3 regions of the Neobacillus camarae genome follow, and region 3 is predicted to be linked to each of the others. Evidence: predicted binding sites of a transcription regulator. Region 3 holds the regulator's gene; each other region holds the start of a gene.
What was found. Region 3 encodes Rex, which represses fermentation and respiration genes when NADH is low (regulators of the CRP and FNR family bind a similar motif). Its sites were predicted from a motif close to TTGTGAAATATTTCACAA; they were not measured.
Positions count from the first base shown of each region.

Region 1 (6,935 bases), on a different contig from region 3:
GGGCTTTCGCATAAGGATTGTGGGTATTTTCCGCCGGCCCATCATTCCCGGCCGCAAACAAGACCGTAATCCCTTGATCATATGCTGCCTTACTTGCGATGTTAATCGGATCATACGGGTCAAAGTCGCCGGAAGAGCCCCAAGAATTCGTAATGACCCGAATATGGTATCTTGCCTGGTTCTTCATCGCATAATCGAACCCGCCAATCCCGTCTAGGACAAATAACGCCGCACCGGATCCATACCCGATTAAATCCGCCCCTGGCGCTACCCCTTCATACTTCCCGCCGGACATCGCACCCGTGCCGCCAACAATCCCCGCCACATGGGTGCCATGACCCGAGCTGGTATCCGTATTCGGAACGTTTTCAATATAGCTGATCGGCACCAGCCCCGAAGTCAATGAATTCAAATTGAGATTGGCCATAACATTTTGGACGAGATGCGATCCGTACTGCAAATCACCGTGCGTTCCATCCACTCCGCTGTCGTTAATGACCACCCCGACCCCTTTACCGGTCAGAGGAATTCCGCCATTGGCCTGGGTCATCGCCGCATCGGCCCTGACCTTGTCCACTCCAGTCAGCTCGGTCGCATCTGCATTATAGTAAGTCAATTTGCGGTTCAAATATATCGACTTGACCCCAGGCTTGCTGGCTAATTTTTCAATCTGGTCCTTCGTTGCCAAAGTACCCACCATCGGCAGGGCAGTTAATACCTTTCCTTTGCCAATCCCCAAACTCTCCAATAAGTTCAGGTTTTCCCTGGTCGGGGCACCGTCGCCATCAAAAGTGACAATCACTTGTACAGGCGACGTTGCGGTTTTAAGCACCTGAAGCAAATTCAAATCTACCATCGCCGGATTAATTTCTGCCTCCGCTTTTGATAGATTCGGCATAATAAGCGAAACGAGTAATCCCAATATGAGTATCCCTGTCAACCACTTTTTCACAGTCCATTCCCCATTTCCGATTTAGTAGATTCATTGTCTAAAAAATCACTTGAAAATACTATTCGGCAAAGGTTGTATAACTGGTACTATTTTCCATTCTACTAAAGTTATATCCTTCCACTAGTCTAAAATGACAGAGCACCAGCACAAAAGAAACAGGCACCAAATCCTTATTAGGAAATGGTGCCTGTTACCCCAAATGCTTATGTCAAAGGCACAAGCTGATGCTGCACAGCATAAATCACGACCTGAGACCGGCTCTTGACGCCGAGCTTTTTAAAAATATTGCTGACATGGATTTTCACGGTTTTATCGCTGATATAAAGCGCTTGGGCGATATCCTTGTTATTCATCCCTTTCACCAGGCATAACAGGACTTCCTTCTCGCGGTCCGTCAGCGGCAAATCCAGCCTCTCTTCGGCCAGTACTGGTTCCTGCTCCAATATGGGCTTGGGCTGATAAAAGCCTAAAAACTTTTTCGTCATCGCCGAGTGAATCACCGACTGCCCATTGGCCACCCCGCGAATCGCATCGATGACATGCTGTGAAGGGGCATCCTTCAGCAAATAACCGTCTGCCCCTTCGCGGATGGCGGACATAAAGTATTCGTCATGGTCAAACATCGTTAGAATGATAATCTTAATTTCCGGGTTAAGCTGTTTAATGGCACCCGTTGCCTCAATCCCGTTTTTTTCCGGAATATTGATATCCATCAAAATCACATCCGGCTGTGACTCTTTTACTTTGGCAATCGCGTCGTTCCCATTGACCGCTTCCGCCACCACCTGGATATCCGATTCCATTTCGATAATATTTTTCAGCCCATCCCGAAGGACAGCGTGGTCATCGACTAACATAAGATTGATCAAGCCAATCCCTCCCTTCAATCCCCATTCTTGGCACCGTTAACGTAATTTCCGTCCCCGCCCCCGGTTTGCTGTCGATTTGCAGCGATGCGTGGATTTTTTCCGCCGCTTCATTCATGTGCAAAATCCCGAAATGTGGGTCTGTCCGTGCCTTTATCATCGCTTGGAACAGCGAAAAGCCTTTGCCGTTATCCTTGACCTTTAACAAGACATTTTCTTTCTGGTAGCTTAACAGAATGTCTATTTGGGAAGCCTGCGCATGTTTAACCGCATTATGGACACTTTCCTGGCAGATGTCGAATAATATTTTTTCTACCATCGAGCTTAAATGAAACTCAGGCCCCCGTGTCTCCAGACAGACTTGCAAGCCGGTTTCCTTCATGACGTTTGTGATTTTGGAGGAAATCGCCGATTTAAGGCCCACCCGTTCTGTCGGATAGGGACGGAGGGCATAGATGGATTGCCTGACCTCCTTCAGGCTGCCGCGCAATTTTTCTGTACTTTCTTGGACCAGCCGGAATGCATCATCCGGCTGTTTCAGAAATCTCCGCTGAGCGGTCTCCAAGTTCATAACCGCACCGGCAAGCGATTGGGCGATCCCGTCATGGATATCGCGGGCAAGTCGGTTTCTTTCTTCCAAAATCAAACGTTTCTCCTGCTCAGCGAACAGCCGCTTGGTTTTCATCAACACAGCCAGTTGATTAGCCAGTGTGGCCGCACCCTGCATGTCTTCCTCTCTAAAGCTTTTAGTCCTGCTGCGGCCAAACACAAACATTCCCATCAATTCATCTTCTAAAATTAACGGAGCGTACATCAGCGAGCGGATTTCCTTTGCAAAAAATTCCCCTGCGGGACCAGCGGACATCGCCGTGTCGGGATACACCGTCAAATTTTTTACCCTATCCAAATTCTCCGGGGGCCTGTCCATCAATTCTCCACCCCCCTTGTCCAGTCCCGAGGCGAAGCACAAACTCCAGCCGTCCTTCTGCCGTTTCCATAAAATCCATGCTTCTACATCAATAAATTCCTGAAGATTTTCTGTTAAAAATGTCAGCCAATCCGGAGAGGCAATTTTTTTATTCAACTCGGACGAAATACTGAAAAGCGCTTTTAGCTTTGCCTTTTCTTTTTTCAGATTGGCAATAATCGAACTGAGCAGAGCAAAACAAACGAGGGGGGAGAAAAAGAAAAAGTAGGAAAAAGCATCGATAATTCCACGATTCTGGCTTCCCACGACCACAAACAAGGCCAAGTAACCAAAAGAAACAAGAAAACTATTGATTTCCTGAATCAGCTTACGCTTCCAAGCTTGAATACTGTAATGTTGCGGCCTGGTCACTAGCACAAGGTCAACGAGCAAGTTATTGATTAAATAAAACGGAACCATAATCAGGCTGACATGCGCAATCCCGTTTACGACTCCCGATCCCCCATCGAAAGGCAGCAAAGGAAACAGCCACTCGGTCAGCCAGTAGGCACAAAGGAAACTGATGATTAACAAGGCCGGGTTAAACAGCACAATCCGGAGCGGACGCCTTTGCAGGAAATTCACCGCTGTAGCAACCGTCCCTAAGGCCACAAGCGTAAATGCGAGTCCGCTGATGATATAAATGACATAAACCAGCGGAAATGAAATGGTTACTGTTCCCTTCCAAATCGGCAAGGGAAACAACTCGACCACCATCAAAAAAAACACCAAAAGGGTCAATATCATCGGATGGCTGGGATTGGTTATTCGAAACAAACCAAATTCAAGAAAACACCCAGCACCGATGATGGTTGTCACCAGCAGGATGGCCCGCGATAGCTGTTCTCTTTTTTGCCAAACACCTGGATTTTCCATTCCCAACCTCTCCATAAAAATGTAAAATCATCAAATATTCTGTTAATTAAAGTGTACTTTATTCAACTGCCGAAAACAATATGAGTGTATGGGAGGGCTTTGGTTATGATCAAAAACTTTCCCAATAAAATGCAGGGGCTTTCCAAAACACAAATAAACACCTGGGTAATCCATCTATTTCCACAGAATTTCCACAAAATTAACGAAAATTCGTCAATGTTACGCCAATATAGCAAACTTTCATTATAGTAAACTAGAATCAACAAGGATAATCGATTGTAATTAGCAACATACCGAATTTGGTAATGTCATTTAACCCAGCATGTGAATTGTTTCACAAAATATGTCATTCAATGATTATATAAATGATTGTCTTAGTAAATAAGATTTGGAGTGAGAAGCCATGAGATATGATTTAGTATTGCTGCATGCGCCGAGTGTTTACGATTTCCGGAAAAATTCTCTCCTAGCCGGACCCATCAGTGATGTCGTGCCATCATCGCCCGTATTTGAAATGTACCCGATCGGCCTGACCTCTATCGCTGATTACCTGGAACGGTACGGGCTGCGGGTGAAAATCATCAATATCGCCAACCGGATGTTAATGAGCGACAACTTTGATGTGGAGAAAAAACTGAAAAACATTAAAACACGTGCGTTCGGAATTGACCTGCACTGGCTGCCCCATGCCCACGGGAGCATTGAACTCGCCAAACTGGTGAAGGAACTGCACCCGACAACGCCTGTCATCTTTGGCGGATTGTCGTCCACCTACTACCATAAAGAATTAATCGACTACCCGTTTATCGATTTTGTCATGCGCGGCGATTCCACGGAAAAGCTGATGCTGCTGCTCATGAACAAAATTGAGACAGGAAACACCCATTATGCGGACATTCCGAACCTGACCTGGAAAAAAGGCAGTGAAATCGGTTATAACCCGATTACCTACGTGCCATCCGATTTGGACGATGTCGACGTTCCCGGATACCGTTACACCGTACGGTCGGTGTTTAAGTACCGTAACTTCTTGGACCCGCTGCCATACAACGGCTGGCTGCAATACCCGAACACCGCCCTGTTGACGGCTCGCGGCTGCACGCAAAACTGTCTCATTTGCGGCGGTTCCCGTGACGCCTACGACCAGAACTGCAACCGCAGCCGACTGGCGTTGCGGTCACCGAAAAAGCTAGTCGAGGATATTCAATTCATTTCCCGGTTCAGCCGCGCGCCCATCTTTATCCTGCATGACCTGCGGCAGGGCGGCCGCGAGTATGTCAGCGAATTTTTCAGCCGGCTAAAAGAACTCCAGTTGAAAAATGAAATCGTTTTTGAACTGTTTCAATATGCCGATGAAGAGTTCTTTAAAATGATGGAGGACAGCTGCCCGAAATACAGCATTGAAATCACCCTGGAAACGTACGAGGAAAAACTTCGCCGGTTTAACGGGAAATTCAATTGCACCAACCAAAAGGTCATCGAAACCTTAAATTTTGCGTTAAAGCACAGCTGTAAAAAAATTGACCTGTTCTTCATGGTCGGAGTGCCGGGACAGACTTTCCAAAGCGCCGTGGACAACATTGATTTCTGTGAGCAAATTCATTTGGCCTGTAACAAGGACACAAGAATATTCTACTTTGTCGCGCCGCTTGCGCCGTTCCTTGACCCAGCCAGCCCGGCATTTGAGCATCCGGAAGTTTATGGCTACAAAAAGTTCTGCCACACGCTTGAAGACCACCGCAAGGCGATCTGCCAGCCATCGTGGAAGCATATGTTAAGCTTCGAGACAAAAGAAATGACCAGGGACGACATCGTCAATTCCACTTATGAAGCGGCCCAGAAGCTGAATGATTTTAAGCTGCACTATAACTTGATTGATAAAGCAGGGTACCTTGAGATCAAGGACAAGATTGAAAAATCGCAGGCGTATATCGAGAAAATTGATACTATCCTAGCCCTGCCTGAAGAGCAGCAAAAGCCGGAACTCGACCTGCTCCAAGAGGAAATTGAGCAGCTTAATAAATACAGCATTTGCGGCAAGAACGAATTGAAGTGGGAAGTGCAAAAGAATTACGCTAACTTCTTCTCCCTCTCATTGGTTGGATTGGAACAATTGTATGAGGAATATAAGATTAAATTCAAGCACCTGTTCCAGCCGCAGCACCGCTACCAATTTAAGCTTGACCCTGAACAAAGGAAAGCCAATATATAAAAGAAAAGGGAATTGGCCAAAGCCAATCCCTTTTTTAGAAGAAACCATGTATAATAAAAATCTTGATTTCGAGAATTGTCTGACTCCACAAGGAAGGCTTCGACAGCATCGACATCGTACGAAGGAAAACGTTAGAGGAGGCCATACGGCGCTGACCAATAAGGAAGGCTTCCTAGAATAGACTTCGCAGGAACAAGCGTTTTGTGCTTGTTCCGAGGGCGCTTCTGCTTTTCTAATTAATGCCCTCCCAGATAAGCTTTCCTGATTTGGTCACTTTCGCCCAGTTCCGCCGCCGTACCAGAGGCAACAATTTTACCTGTTTCAATAACGTAAGCGCGGTTGGCAATCGATAAGGCCATATTGGCATTCTGTTCTACTAATAGAATCGTAGTCCCCGTTTGATTGATTTCCTCGATAATCCGAAAAATGGTTTTCACCAGCAAAGGGGCAAGGCCCATGGAAGGTTCGTCCAGCAAAAGCAGCCGCGGCCTCGCCATCAACGCACGGCCCATGGCCAGCATCTGCTGCTCGCCGCCTGACAACGTGCCGGACTGCTGCTTGCGGCGTTCGAGGAGGCGGGGAAAGAGTTGGTAGACTTTTTCGAAATCCTCCTGAATGCCTTTTTTATCCTTGCGCAAGAACGCGCCCAATTCCAAATTCTCTTCCACCGACATGTTCGCAAACACGCGGCGCCCTTCCGGAACCTGCGAGATTCCCCGTTTCACAATCAACTGCGGCACTTTGCCGGCCACATGCTCATTTTCAAACAGGATCTCGCCCTTTTTTGGTTTTAATAAACCGGAAATGGTTTTTAACAGAGTGCTTTTTCCAGCACCGTTGGCCCCAATCAGTGTGACAATCTCACCGGCATTAATGTCCAGCGACACACCCTTTAAGGCATGGATATTGCCATAATAGACATTGATATCGTTCACTTTCAGCATGTTATGATACCTCCTCGCCGAGATACGCCTCAATAACTTTTGGATTGTTTCTGATTACCTCCGGTGTGCCGTCGGCAATCAATTGGCCATGGTCCAGTACATATATCCGCTCGCAAAC
Region 1 is NZ_JBUCKX010000002.1:243,010-249,944, reverse strand. Features, by position in the region: gene ACY8D0_RS08915 (S8 family serine peptidase) at 1-952, opposite strand, end outside; gene ACY8D0_RS08910 (response regulator) at 1,156-1,821, opposite strand; gene ACY8D0_RS08905 (GAF domain-containing sensor histidine kinase) at 1,796-3,661, opposite strand; gene ACY8D0_RS08900 (TIGR04190 family B12-binding domain/radical SAM domain protein) at 4,065-5,873, shown strand; gene ACY8D0_RS08895 (ABC transporter ATP-binding protein) at 6,110-6,817, opposite strand; gene ACY8D0_RS08890 (ABC transporter ATP-binding protein) at 6,819-6,935, opposite strand, start outside.
Region 1: the regulator Rex is predicted to act here: its motif matches at 3,984-4,001, upstream of ACY8D0_RS08900 (TIGR04190 family B12-binding domain/radical SAM domain protein).

Region 2 (6,935 bases), on a different contig from region 3:
TGACATGGAGTCCGTGAGTGCCCAAAAGGGTAAAGAAGCTTGATAACCACGCGCTGGTTTGCATTGTTGCTCCTTCATGCACATAATGGATAAACTCAGTAACCTCCATAAATACAAACCCGGCACCAAGCAAAAGGGTGATGATGAGCCAAAGCAACAACCCGTTTTTATGGTTTCGGCGCATTTCATAGATCGCCAACCCACAGGTAAAACTACTGGTTAACAGTAATATCGTTTCAATCATGACATCTTTAATCTCAAAAAGATCCTTAGGTGTCGGCCCGCCGGCAAAGCGGGCATTAAGAACAGAATAAACAGCAAACAAGGTTCCAAACAGGATAATCTCGGCCCCTAGGAAAACCCAGAAACCTAAAATGTTCAAGCGGTTTTGTTCCGTTTGGTATTCAAGCGGTAAGGCTGTATTTACATTAGCCGACATGATTTTTCACTCCTTTACCAACACTTGAGCGCCATGATTTCTCGGTTTCTTTAATTTCATCGACCGTAACATGGTAGCCGTCATTATAATCAAAGGAACGGATAATCAGCCCGATGATGATGCCGACAGCAGCAACAAGTGCCGCAAGTTTCCATTCAAATACTAACAAGAACCCTGTAATTCCGAAGATTACTCCCATATAGAACGGAAGACCGGAATTATTAGGCATATGAATCTCTTTAATTTCCTCATCACTAAGGGTTAAACCTTCATTCTGTTTCTTCATATACCAGAATGCATCCAATGTTTTGACTTCTGGTACCTTTGCAAAATTATAGAGTGGGGCAGGGGAAGCTGTTGCCCATTCCAATGTTCTTGCATTCCATGGGTCGTTTGAAATATTTCTGTCTGCATATCTTGTGCTCCAATAAATGTTGTAGCAGAATGCAGCAAAACCTAGTGCCAAGATGACAGCGCCAATCGCTGAAACTAAAAATAATGGGGCAAACCCAGATTCGGCAGAATAGGTATACGAACGTCTTACCGCACCATCAAGTCCCAAGAAGAACATTGGCATGAACGTAACGTTAAAGCCGATGGTGAAAAGCCAGAAGTGAATTTTTCCAAGCTTCTCATTCAGCATAAACCCAAACATTTTTGGCCACCAGTAGTAAAGACCGGCAAATACCGCAAAAACAACACCAGGTATTAATGTATAGTGGAAGTGAGCCACTAAGAATAACGTATTATGGTATTGATAATCGGCTGCACTCATCGCCAACATAACCCCTGTAACCCCACCAATTAGGAAGCATGGGATAAAGGCAAGAGCCCACAGCATCGCGGTAGAGAATTCAATCCGTCCTTTTCTCATCGTGAACAGCCAGTTAAACATTTTGACACCGGTAGGAATCGCAATCATCATCGTTGTGATCGAGAACACCGAGTTAACTGCTGGTCCCGCACCCATTGTAAAGAAGTGGTGGACCCAAACGAGCATACTTAATATAGCAATACCAACGACAGAGAACACCATCGATTTATAACCAAATAACATTTTTCTTGAGAAGGTAGCAATAACCTCTGAGAACATCCCGAAAGCAGGAAGAACAACAATATAAACCTCAGGGTGTCCCCATAACCAGAACAAGTTAACCCACATCATATCCATTCCACCGCCGCTCAGCGTGAAGAAGTGGGTACCGAAAATACGGTCCATTGCCATTAAGGCAAGGGCAACTGTGAAAATAGGGAAAGCGGAAACGATAATAACAGAGGCAATAAACGATGTCCAAGTGAACATCGGCATTTTCATTAGCGTCATGCCTTTTGCCCGCATTTTTAAAATCGTGACAATAAAGTTAATACCGCTTATCAATGTACCGATACCGGCAATCTGAATCGCCACTGCATAGTAGTTGTTCCCGATACCTGGCGTAAACTCTTTACCAGCAAGAGGGAAGTAAGCTGTCCAGCCTGCATCAGGCGAACCGCCGATAACGAATGAAATATTGAATAACATCGCACCGCTGAAGAACAGCCAGAAGCTTAGGGCGTTCAATTGCGGGAATGCTACGTCGCGCGCGCCAATTTGCAGCGGAATCACATAGTTCATGATCCCAATTAAAAGCGGCATCGCAGCGAACAAGATCATAATCACTCCGTGAGTGGTGAACACTTCGTTATAGTGCTGTGCATCTAAAAAGTTCATTTCCGGACGGGAGGTTTGGGCCTTCATCATCAGGCCGTCAACACCGCCGCGGAAAAACATGAGAACACCGGCCAGGATATACATAATCCCGATTCGTTTATGGTCAACAGTGGTAAGCCATTCGCGCCATAGCCATTTCCACCTTTTAAGGTAGGTAAGCAATGCCACGATACCAATCACTGAAAGTAGAATCGCAATTTGAGAGCCTAATATTAATGGATTACCGACAATAAATAAATCATGCCAATTAATGTCCACTTTGCTCACCTCCATCAGTATTTTTATCCGTGGTTGTGGATTCACTTTGGGATTTTTCATCCTCAAAAATTTTCCCTTTGACACCATGGACTTCGTATAGTTCAGGATTCGTATAAGTACCTGAATTCATTTTACCGTGATCAACCCATTGTAAATGTGTGCCAACGAAGGTTTCGCGGCCTAAGTGGGTTGGCTTTAATAAGCTCAAATATTTTTTCTCAGACAATTTAGGAGCCGTATCTTTGACTTCTTTGACCCATTTTTCAAAGTCTTCAGGAGTTTTGGCTTCCACCGTGAATTCCATATCGGCATAGCCACGTCCGTTAAAGTTTGTGTTTCTTCCCAAGAATTCACCTGGCTGGTCTGCGGTTAGATACATTTTTGTTTCCATTTTATTCATGGTGTATACTTGACCGCCCAAAGCAGGTACCCAGAAGGATTGCATTGTGCCCGCCGAGGTTAATTTAAACTGAACAGGTGTGCCAGCAGGGATATTCACGTAATTCACTGTTTCAATCCCTTGTTCCGGGTAGCTGAAAATCCATTTCCAGTCAGCAGAGGTAACGTTGATTACGATAGGGTCTTTGTCGGCATACTCCGCAGGAGGCTTTTCTAAGCCATAAACGGTTTTGACCGTTGGAATCGTTAACGCTATAACGATGACAATTGGAAGAGCCGTCCAGATCATTTCGAGTTTTGTGCTGCCGTGTTCCTCAGGTGGCTCGTAGCCCTCATTTTCCGGGCGTGCCCGATACTTCCAAATAATGTACACAAACAAGCCGACGACAACTACCACAATCAGGGCCATGAATACAAGAGACCAGTTAATTAAATCCAAAATCTCTCTTGCAGCTGGTCCCTTTGGATCAAAGACCACCATTTTGCTGTCACAACCGCTCAGCAACAAGGCGGTAAACAGTGAAAGCAGGGGAATCAACCATCGTTTCTTAAACATTTGTTATTCAATCTCCTCTCTATAATCATTTATGCATTGGCCTATATTGATGTGAATATGTTCACAATCTTTTATGTAGTGAGCCAATTTGGAAAAGCCTGTTAGGACTTGTTATAATCATTATGATTTTAGAATAATTACTAACAGACAAAGAAAGTTCATAAATTAGTTTACCAAGATGTCAGTGACGTTTATATAGGTTTTTGAACAAATTTGTGACAAATTTGTTAAGGATTTAAATAGGCATTCAAGGAATTCTTTGGAAAAACCTTTTGATTGTAATTTAAATCATTATTATTAGTAGGATTCATTTGCATTGGATTGGCTATTTTACTATAGTAATGAAGTAATACAGTGAATTTTTTTAAAGAGGAGATTTCAATTATGAAGGTAAAAATTAACCGTAATGCTGCGAAAGCATTAAAAAAAATGATGGAAGCAGAAGACGCGCAAGGAAAATTGTTCCGCGTATATGTGACAAATGTTCACGGGGATCATGCACATTATGACCTAATGCTCGATACTCCGACGGAAAACGATGAAGTCGTAAAAACGGATAAAGATATTGATTTTATTTTGGAAAAAGGTGACGAATATTTGGATGGGGTGTGGATTCAATATTTCCAAGTCCCACAAGAAGAATGGGTGATTACAAACCCGGCGATGGGCGGTCATCACCATCATCATTAATCATTAAAGACGAGCTGACCCTGATTCGGGCCAGCTTTTTTACTTTTCAGACGTTACTATAAAAATATTATGTAAATAAAGGGAATATTTTTGTTCTTACCTATTAAACATGTTAATCTAAAAAGGAAGAAGGGAGTCGCTGTACTTATGAAGACTAATCACATAAATGGCAAGAAAATTAAATTGGTGGCACTGGATATGGATGGCACTTTATTAAACAGCAATCATCAAATATCTAACGAAAACCAACTGGCCATTCAAGAGGCACAAAATCAAGGTATTATTGTCGTCCTTAGTACAGGACGTTCAATTAACACATGCAGGGAACATGCAGATGCATTGGGGCTTAATTCCTATTTGGTAACCGTAAATGGCAGTGAAATATGGGATGAAAACAGGGAACTGTTCCGCAGGGAACTATTAACACCTGAACAGATAGAATGGATGTACCAACTGTCCCGGCAATTCAACACTGGATTTTGGGCAATTAGTACGGAGCAGACCTGGCATGATGAAATGCCCGAAGATTTACATAATATGGAATGGATGAAATTTGGTTTCAATATCGAGGACGAAACAATTCGGGAAACCGTTTTTCAACAATTACAAACCAGAGGGGAATTTGAATTAACTAATTCGTTTGTCCATAACATTGAAATTAACCCGGTCGGGATCTCGAAAGCGAAAGGACTGGAGATTGTTTGCGGCCGGTTAGGAATAAAGATGGAAAATGTCATGGCAGTCGGGGACAGCCTGAATGATCTGGCGATGATTAAAGAGGCCGGCTTGGGGGTTGCCATGGGGAATGCCCAAGAAAAAGTAAAGCAAGCTGCCGATTGGGTGACAAAGACAAATGATGAAAATGGCGTGGCCTTTGCCATTCGAACTTGGATACTAGCGGAAAATGGCGAATAAAAAATGAAAAAATGGGAAAAATAGAATATAAAGTATTTTAATTTAGCTTTGATTATTCAGGGAGGCATTATTTAGAATGGAACACGGAAAAGTAAAATGGTTTAACAATGAAAAAGGATTTGGATTTATTGAGCGTGAAGGCGGAGAAGATGTATTTGTCCATTTCTCTGCAATACAAGGTGAAGGATACAAATCCTTAGAAGAAGGACAAGAAGTGACGTTTGAAATTGAAAACGGCCAGCGGGGACCGCAAGCCGTTAACGTGCACAAACAATAATGATGATAAAAACAGACTCTTGGGGGGTCTGTTTTTTTTGCCATTTGTTATTTTGCATTTGGGAAAAGGGAACCCATAATGCGGTTGGTTTTTTCATCACGTTTTATATAGAAAATAAATCCTTCTATTATATAATTGTCTTAAAAGGGGGGAAGAAGATGGATCAACCCATTGCTATTATCACGGGTTCATCGAGTGGTTTTGGTTTTCTTACTAGTATCGAGCTTGCAAAGAGTGGTTATCAAGTGGTTGCGACCATGAGAGATTTACAGAAAGCAGCACCGTTACTAGAGGAGGCAAAGAAGTTTCGTTTGGAATCCAGTATCATCATCCATGAGCTGGATGTTACAGAGGATGAATCTGTAAAAAATTTTAGCTCATTTATTGGAAGCTTGGGCAAAGTAGATGTCCTTGTCAACAATGCTGGGTATGCTGCTGGGGGCTTTGTAGAGGAAATATCATTGGAGGATTATCGAAAGCAATTTGAAACCAATGTTTTCGGGGTTATTCGAGTCACAAAAACCGTTTTGCCGTATATGCGTCAACAGGGAAAAGGAAAAATCATCACGATTAGCAGCATTAGCGGGAAAGTGGCCTTTCCTGGGTTGTCCCCCTATGTCGCTTCCAAGCATGCCATCGAAGGCTGGAGCGAGAGTCTCCGCTTGGAAATGAAACCGTTTGGCGTCGATGTCGTTCTTGTGGAGCCGGGCTCCTTTAAAACCAATATCTGGTCCACTGGCAAACAAGTCTCAGCATCACTGCCAGATTCCCCATATCATCCTTATATGAAAAAATTAGAAACATACCTCGAGGCGGGGGAAGCCCAGTATGGGGATCCGCAAGATGTTTCTAGAATAGTAGCAGAGATCACTTCTCTGGACAAGCCCAGTCTTCGCTACCCGATTGGAAAAGGGGTAAAATTAACTATGTTTCTTAGGGATTTCATCCCATGGAAGCTATGGGAGAAGATAATTTGGCAAAAACTTACTTAAATTATAATTTTTTGAAAATAATAATTTGTGGGAAAAAGTCGAATTTTTTATGAAGGATTTTCGGGAAAGGATGAGAATATTTAGAGATAATATCTTATAAGGGTGGGGTATGAGTGGATATTAAAGTGATAGAGAAAGATAGTATGAAAGTCGTAGGAATCTCTTGGAATGGCTGTTACTCCCAGTTGGATTCAATTCCAAGCTTGTTTAAAGTAATGGAGGAACGGGAGAAGGAAATTAAAAGTAGGACGGAAGAGCCTGTTTTCATCGCGCCATTCCATAGCAGGGAAACGGAAGTTACCTATTATGTCACAACACCTGTGGAAAATCTAGAGAGTATCCCGGATGGCATGGTTGGTTTTACGATTCCGAAAAAGAATTATGTGTTTACTACCCATGTCGGAAAACCCGACGACATTCAAAGTACATACCTGCAACTGCTTACATGGATGAACGAGTATGGTTATGACCAGGATCATCAAGCATTAAGTTTGGAAGTTTATAAAAAGACGTCTCCGGACCGGGATGAGAACGGAAATCTTCAATTGGAAATATACTTGCCGGTCAAGACATATAAGTGAAAATAGTCATAAAATCTTAGGGGAAGGGCTGTATCTTCCTCTCTATTTTTTTCTGGCCAGAACAAAAATTTTTACATTTTAAATCATTAACGTATAATAGGATTGTAAAACCAAACC
Region 2 is NZ_JBUCKX010000001.1:1,455,988-1,462,922, forward strand. Features, by position in the region: gene qoxC (cytochrome aa3 quinol oxidase subunit III) at 1-439, opposite strand, end outside; gene qoxB (cytochrome aa3 quinol oxidase subunit I) at 429-2,408, opposite strand; gene qoxA (cytochrome aa3 quinol oxidase subunit II) at 2,398-3,363, opposite strand; gene ACY8D0_RS06650 (iron-sulfur cluster assembly accessory protein) at 3,748-4,053, shown strand; gene ACY8D0_RS06655 (Cof-type HAD-IIB family hydrolase) at 4,201-4,968, shown strand; gene cspD (cold-shock protein CspD) at 5,045-5,245, shown strand; gene ACY8D0_RS06665 (oxidoreductase) at 5,404-6,237, shown strand; gene ACY8D0_RS06670 (GyrI-like domain-containing protein) at 6,351-6,818, shown strand.
Region 2: the regulator Rex is predicted to act here: its motif matches at 3,413-3,430, upstream of qoxA (cytochrome aa3 quinol oxidase subunit II).

Region 3 (6,935 bases):
TTAAAATATCAGGTTTAGTTAAAAGCAGTTTGCCCAAGGCCAACCGGGTCTTTTGGCCGCCGCTCAGGCTGGAGATGATGAGCGACTGGTCATGAAAATTTAGTCCGTGAAGCACGGAACGGATATCGGCCTCAAATTGATAGCCGCCCTGCTCCTTGAAACTCACTTGGAGCAGATCGTACTCTTTAAGGATCCGTTCGTATTTTCCCTGATTGTTGAAAATATCAGGATCGGCCATTTGTTCTTCCAGTCTTCTTAACGACTTTTCCATGGTAAGCAGGTCCTCGAATACAGTCAGCATTTCCTCCCAAATCGACAGGTTCGATTCCAAACCCGTATTTTGTGCTAAATAGCCGATGGAAACATCTTTCGGTTTGATGATTTCCCCGCCGTCATGCGATAGATGGCCGGCAATGATTTTCAGCAATGTCGATTTCCCGGCACCGTTGCGTCCAACAAGGGCAACACGGTCACGGGTTTGTAATTCGAGCTTTATATTCGATAAAATAAGTTCAGCGCCATAATATTTTTCCAGTTGGTTCACTTGTAATAAAATCATATTTTTTCACCTCAATTACCTATAAATAGTGTACCTTATTCCGAAAAGGTCGGCAATAAACGGCGGGTTTTCGGGAATGTGTTTCTTTTGGAAAAAAAAATAAGCGATTTCGTGCAAAGTTTCACAGACAGAATCGTGAAAATATAGTATTATTCCTTTGGGAGGCTTTTTAAATGGCTGAATTTACTCATTTTAATGAAGAAGGCAGGGCAAAGATGGTGGACGTTAGTGATAAGCCGGAAACAGCTCGTACCGCGCTTGCCAACTCCAGCATTACTGTCAGCAAAGAGATTTACCAAAAAGTGACCAATAATGAAATGAAGAAAGGCGATGTCTTGGCAGTTGCCCAGGTAGCAGCTATCATGGCCGCCAAAAAAACATGGGACATTATCCCGATGTGTCACCCGATTCCTCTGACCGGAGTGAATGTTAACTTCTCATGGGAGCAACAGGATGCGGATCAGTATAAATTATCGATACAAACCGAAGTAAAGACCAAAGGAAGCACTGGCGTCGAGATGGAAGCGCTAACAGCTGCGTCGGCCTGTGCTTTAACCGTATATGATATGTGCAAGGCCGTCGATAAAGGGATGGTTATCGGTCCAACCTATTTAGTAAAGAAAACCGGAGGAAAAAACGGAGACTTTATTAGAGAAGAGATAAATCAATTAGAGAGGTGAGGAGTATGGCGAACGAGACAGCAAAAATACCACAGGCAACAGCAAAACGGCTGCCCTTATATTATCGATTTATCCAAAATTTGCATGCCTCCGGAAAACAGAGGGTGTCTTCGGCAGAACTAAGTGAAGCCGTAAAAGTGGACTCAGCAACTATCCGCCGGGATTTCTCCTATTTTGGAGCTTTAGGGAAGAAAGGGTACGGGTATAATGTCAATTATCTCCTGACTTTCTTTCGTAAAACCCTCGATCAGGACGAATTGACCAAGGTTGCCCTAGTTGGGGTCGGTAATCTGGGAACGGCGTTTTTGCATTACAATTTTATGAAAAACAATAATACGAAAATTCAATGTGCATTTGATGTGGATCCGAATAAAATCGGGACTTCCATAGGGGATGTTCCCGTTCACTCCATGGATGATTTGGAAAAATACTTAGTGGAGGAAGATATCCCTGTTATCATATTAACCGTTCCTGCTCCGGTTGCTCAACTAATTACAGACCGGCTGGTGAAAACCAATGTGAAGGGGATATTAAATTTCACACCGGCGCGGTTGAATGTGCCGCCGTCAATCCGGGTTCATCATATCGATTTAGCGGTCGAACTGCAGTCATTGGTTTATTTTTTAAAGCATTATCCAAATGCGAATGAGACAGAGGCAGAGGAAGAATAGGAAAAACAGGCCTTTTTTCGGAAAAGGTCTGTTTTTTTTTTGAAGGCATTGCTCAATATGGCTGTTGATTTCCACTTCAATCAACAGAGTAAAAAAAATCAGTGAACAAAGCATTTTAGAAAGAAATAATCATGCCGCCCTTACCGGCATATGTTCCCATCGTGGCCCCCATGTAGTTCACAATGACTTCTTTTGGATGGAATCTCTCGATAAGCTCTTGCTTAATCGCTTCGGCTTCTTCTGTGTTTCCGGTATGGGTAATCCCGAATACGGTATGGGAGAAATCGCTGCTTTGCTCTTGGATGAGCTCCATCGTCCGGTTGTGAAACCGTTTCTTGCCTCTAACCTTCTCTTTGATTTCCACTTTTCCACCCTCGACTCTTTCTAAAATCACTTTGATATTCAGAATCTTGGCTAACGAGCCTTGGAATTTGCTGAGGCGGCCGCCCTTAACGATATTTTCCAACGTATCTAAAAGGACCAGGATGGTCATTTTTTCACGATAATCGGTAAGCTCCTTCAGGATTTCGTCCATTGTCCGTCCTTGACGGGCGAGTTCCGCGGCGCGGATAAGTTGCAATCCATGTCCTAGCGATCCGGCAAGAGTATCAAACACCGTGACGTTCGCATCTGACAGGTCTTTGCCAAGCGAGGCGGATTGATAGGTACCGCTCAGGCCGGATGAGATGGTCAGGCAAAGCAGCTGGTCATCACTGTTGAATCGGCTAAAGGTTTCAGCAAACAAGGCTGGTGAAGGCTGAGAAGTTTTTGGCAGCTCATTGGAGTTGAACATTTTTGTAAAAAACTCATCCGGTGTCAGGTCGACCCCTTCCGAATAGGTTTCGTTGTTGATCATGATGGTCAACGGGACCACAGTGATATTGTATTTTTCGATTAAATGTTTCGGCAAATCAGCCGAGCTATCGGTGATAATTTTGATCATAGAGACCCCGTCCTTAACTTTGTATCTTTTATTTAAGTATAACAGTTAGTAGGATTGTATGTATTTTTTAAAATTTGAGCGATAAGTTTTTCTATACAAAATAGGGGGAAATGATTAAAATATATATAAACCTATAAAACAAATAAGAAAGGTCGGGATTAAAATGGCAGAAGCAGTTCGTTCAATCCCACGTCCGCTTGTGAAAACCAATCAGTGGGTGATTGTGATTAGTGTTCTCTTAACCTGGGTGACTGGTTATGAGTGGATTTTGTTGATCCCATTTACTGCAGGAATACTTGGTCTTTTATTCGGATTTAATCCGGTTATGCAAATAGCAAAGCTTTTTTTGAAGAAGGATCCCAAATCCTATATTCCGGAGGACTGGGAGCAGCAGCAGTTTAACCAAAAGATTGCCGTGTCTTGTCTCGGGATAGGATTTCTCAGTTTTGTGCTGGGCTGGACTACACTCGGTTATGTGTTTTCAGCGCTGGTGATGATTGCTGCATTTGTCGCTATCCTGGGATTTTGCATCGGCTGTTTTATTCACTACCAATGGAGACAATACCAGTATCGCAGAACCCAGCAACAATAGAGAGAATTTAGGAAGAGAGCTGTTTTTATGCAGCTCCTTTTTTAATGGCGAGCTGATCAGTCCTAATTATGTCATGAGGACAGGAAATAAAGAAATAAACAGGATGTTGTCCTCATGGAGCCGTCATGAGGACAGAAAAGGCAGTAATGAACGTAGTTTTGTCCTCATAAAGCCATCATGAGGACAAGAATCACGGAAATCAGCAAGTTTTGTCTTCATGAACCGCCCAGAACCTTACTATAAAGAAAATTCCCCATCCTGTTAAACCCCATCTTCATTCCTCACATTGACGTCTACCCTTTTCCCAGCTTAAAATAAAACTGAATATTTGTAAAATTTCCCAATAAGAAGGAGTGACATTCAATGAACATCGCTTCCCAGGACGCTGCCACAAGAGGAGCCAATTCTTATAGCTTTGATGAATTCCTCGAAAAGCGTGCCAGCCTTGACTGGTACCGGGACGAGCCATTCTTACAGAAAGCCGTCAAAAAATTCGCCGCATCCCAGTACGAAGATATCCATAAAACCCTGCAAACTTTCTCCCCAACTGTATCAACCAAATGGAATCAATTGGCCGAACGAATTGCCCGCCCTGAAGTCCGTCCCTACATGCTTCACTACGACGCGTTTAACCACCGGATTGATCGAATCGTCCGGCCGATGGAAACCCTTCAACTCGAACAAGGAATATTTGGAGAAGGCCTGTTTTCAAGCAAAAGGCATCCTTGGGAAAGCTTTGTCAAAAGAATGTTAATTCATCAGCTTGGAGAAGCGGGCGTGACCTGTCCGCTAACCTGCACCCATGGCTTAGTCGCCCTATTAGAGCAGTTTCCAAATGATGAAATCCCCGAGCTTCAAGAAATCCTCCAACATACAAAAGAAGGCATCAACGGGGAGTTTGCAATCGGTGCTCAGTTTATGACGGAAATCCAGGGCGGGTCCGATTTGCCGGCCAATGTATTGGAGGCGGTGCCAGAAGGAAGCCATTATCGGCTATATGGCAATAAATTCTTCTGCTCAGCTGCCCATGCTGATTATTCCGTGGTCACCGCCAAAATAGCCGGCACCACTAAGGTCTCCACCTTTATCGTTCCGTCCTGGCTTCCAGGCGATAAAGAAAAGGAAAAACGCAATAGTTACGACATCAACCGGATCAAATGGAAACTTGGTACAGCCGAACTCCCGACGGCGGAAATCCAATATAACGGAGCGCTCGCCTATCCAATTGGGCCTAAGGACAAGGGGATAGCTGTCGCAGTGGGAATTGTCTTAACTTTATCGAGATTAGAAATCGGCATTGCCTGTGCCGGCTTTATGCTAAGGGCTGCAAGAGAAGCCAAGCTCTATGGAGATTTTCGGACCGTGTTCGGGAAAAAGGTGAAAGACTATCCGCTCTCTGCCAGCAAACTAAAGAAAATCGAAAACGCTGCCCACAGGACAACCGCGGGGGCATTTAAAATCTATGACTCATTTTTAAAGCTGGAAAAGCCTCTAAATCCCGGGATTCATTCCGACCAGCCACTCGAAATTCGGAAAAAATTATTCAATCTAAGGGAACTTGTCTTGCTGCAAAAAATCTGTGCGACCAATGAAGGTGCGGAGATCCTCCGTGACGCAATCTCTGTGTTTGCCGGCCACGGGGTCATGGAAGAATTCTCGTCCTTGCCGCGGATTTTCCGGGATGTGGTGGTCAACGAACAATGGGAGGGACCGCGCAACCTGTTGTTAACGCAAATCTTTCGTGACCTGCAGCGCGTGGCCGACTGGTATCCGCCGAAGGATTTTGTGGCCGGTGTCTTAGAAGGTGCCCTGGAAGAGGTGATCAGGTCATTTTCCCATCAGCTTGAAGACCTATTACAAAAACCAGTCATCGGTGAGGTGAGTGAGGAATCCATGGAAGCCGCCGCAGCGTGGGATCAATTCTGTGACTCTTTCTTTAAGGCCTACCAGCAAGTGGCTTTAGCGGAAATACAATAAACTAGGGAAATTGGTGCAGGTTGCTGGCGCCATTTTTTTTTGAAATGGGTTTTACAAGCGTAACAGTGTTATGTTACACTGTGATTAAGAAAGGGGTTTTACTTATGAGCGAGGAGTTAATATCCAAAAAAGATTTATTGGAGCTTGCCGGAATTTCGTACGGTCAGCTGTATCGCTGGAAGCGAAAGGACCTGATTCCGGAAGAGTGGTTTATAAGGAAATCAACCTTTACCGGACAGGAAACCTTTTTCCCGAAAGACAAGATTTTGCAGCGGATTGAGAAAATCCAAACCATGAAAGAGAATCTTTCCTTGGATGAGCTGGCAGATATGCTTTCGCCAAATGTATCCGATTTACAATTAAGCAAAGACGAGTTATTGAAACGTAACATTGTTTCGGAAACAGTTATGAACATTTATATAGATATCGACAAAGGCGGCCCTGTTCTAGATTTTTCCCGCATCCTTGAAGTGTATGTTTTAGAGAAGCTGCTTCAGTCAGGGGAAATCAGCATGGATGAAGGGAAATTGTTGCTTCAGGTGATGAAGGAAAATCGGACTGTGATCAAGCAGAAGAGCTGTGATTTAGTGATCATGAGAAAACTAGGGATCTCTTCCTGTCTGCTGGTGGTCAACGCAGAAAGCTTTTACTTCGAGCCTGGAACAAAGGTTGCGGCCCAACTGAAGCTGATGGCATGTGCCGAAGAAATTAAATCGAAATTATGATAAAGGAGAATCAGTATGGAACTGAAAAAAAGAGGCGACTTGACACTCAATGGATTCGGCTCTGCCAACGGGGGCCAATTTGACCATGTAACGATAAACGGCACGGGAACGATTAACACAGATATTGATTGTTCAGAATTCGAATGCAACGGTTCAGGCAGCGTCAATGGAAATGTGATCTCCCATAAAGCGAAGATTAGCGGAAGCGGGAAAGTGAAGGGGTCGTTAGAAACCAACCTGTTTACGGTCGAAGGGACAGCAAAAGTTGGCGGCAATGTATTGGCCAAAACGGCAAAGGTGTCTGGTAAAGCGGTCATTGGCGGGAAACTGCAGGCAGAGGAAGTCAATATAAAAGGGAAGCTTATTGTGCAAAAGGATTGTGAAGCCGATCGGTTTAAAGCGGAATCCCATTTCTCTATCGGAGGGCTGCTAAATGCCGACTCTGTGGAGGTGACCCTTTTTGGAGAGTGTAAGGTGAAAGAAATCGGCGGCCAGAAAATTTTTATCAAACAAAAAGCTGCCTTCTTGGGATTATTTAAATCGCTTATCACCACACAGCTTGAGACGGAGTGTATTGAAGGGGACGAAATAGTGGTGGAAAATACCAAGGCAGCCGTCATTCGCGGAAACCATGTGACCATCGGACCGAAATGCCAGGTGGGGCTTGTGGAATATAAAGAAAACCTGACCATCGATAAAAAAGCCACCGTAAAAGAATACAGGAAAGTATAAAAGGGGGGAATCTTGATGAAGGCAAGTCACGATCTAAAAATTAATGGCTCGGGGAA
Region 3 is NZ_JBUCKX010000004.1:171,362-178,296, forward strand. Features, by position in the region: gene ACY8D0_RS22250 (ABC-F family ATP-binding cassette domain-containing protein) at 1-559, opposite strand, end outside; gene moaC (cyclic pyranopterin monophosphate synthase MoaC) at 733-1,239, shown strand; gene ACY8D0_RS22260 (redox-sensing transcriptional repressor Rex) at 1,245-1,910, shown strand; gene ACY8D0_RS22265 (DegV family protein) at 2,026-2,853, opposite strand; gene ACY8D0_RS22270 (DUF4395 domain-containing protein) at 3,017-3,445, shown strand; gene ACY8D0_RS22275 (acyl-CoA dehydrogenase family protein) at 3,809-5,422, shown strand; gene ACY8D0_RS22280 (YhbD family protein) at 5,527-6,147, shown strand; gene ACY8D0_RS22285 (polymer-forming cytoskeletal protein) at 6,163-6,879, shown strand; gene ACY8D0_RS22290 (cytoplasmic protein) at 6,895-6,935, shown strand, end outside.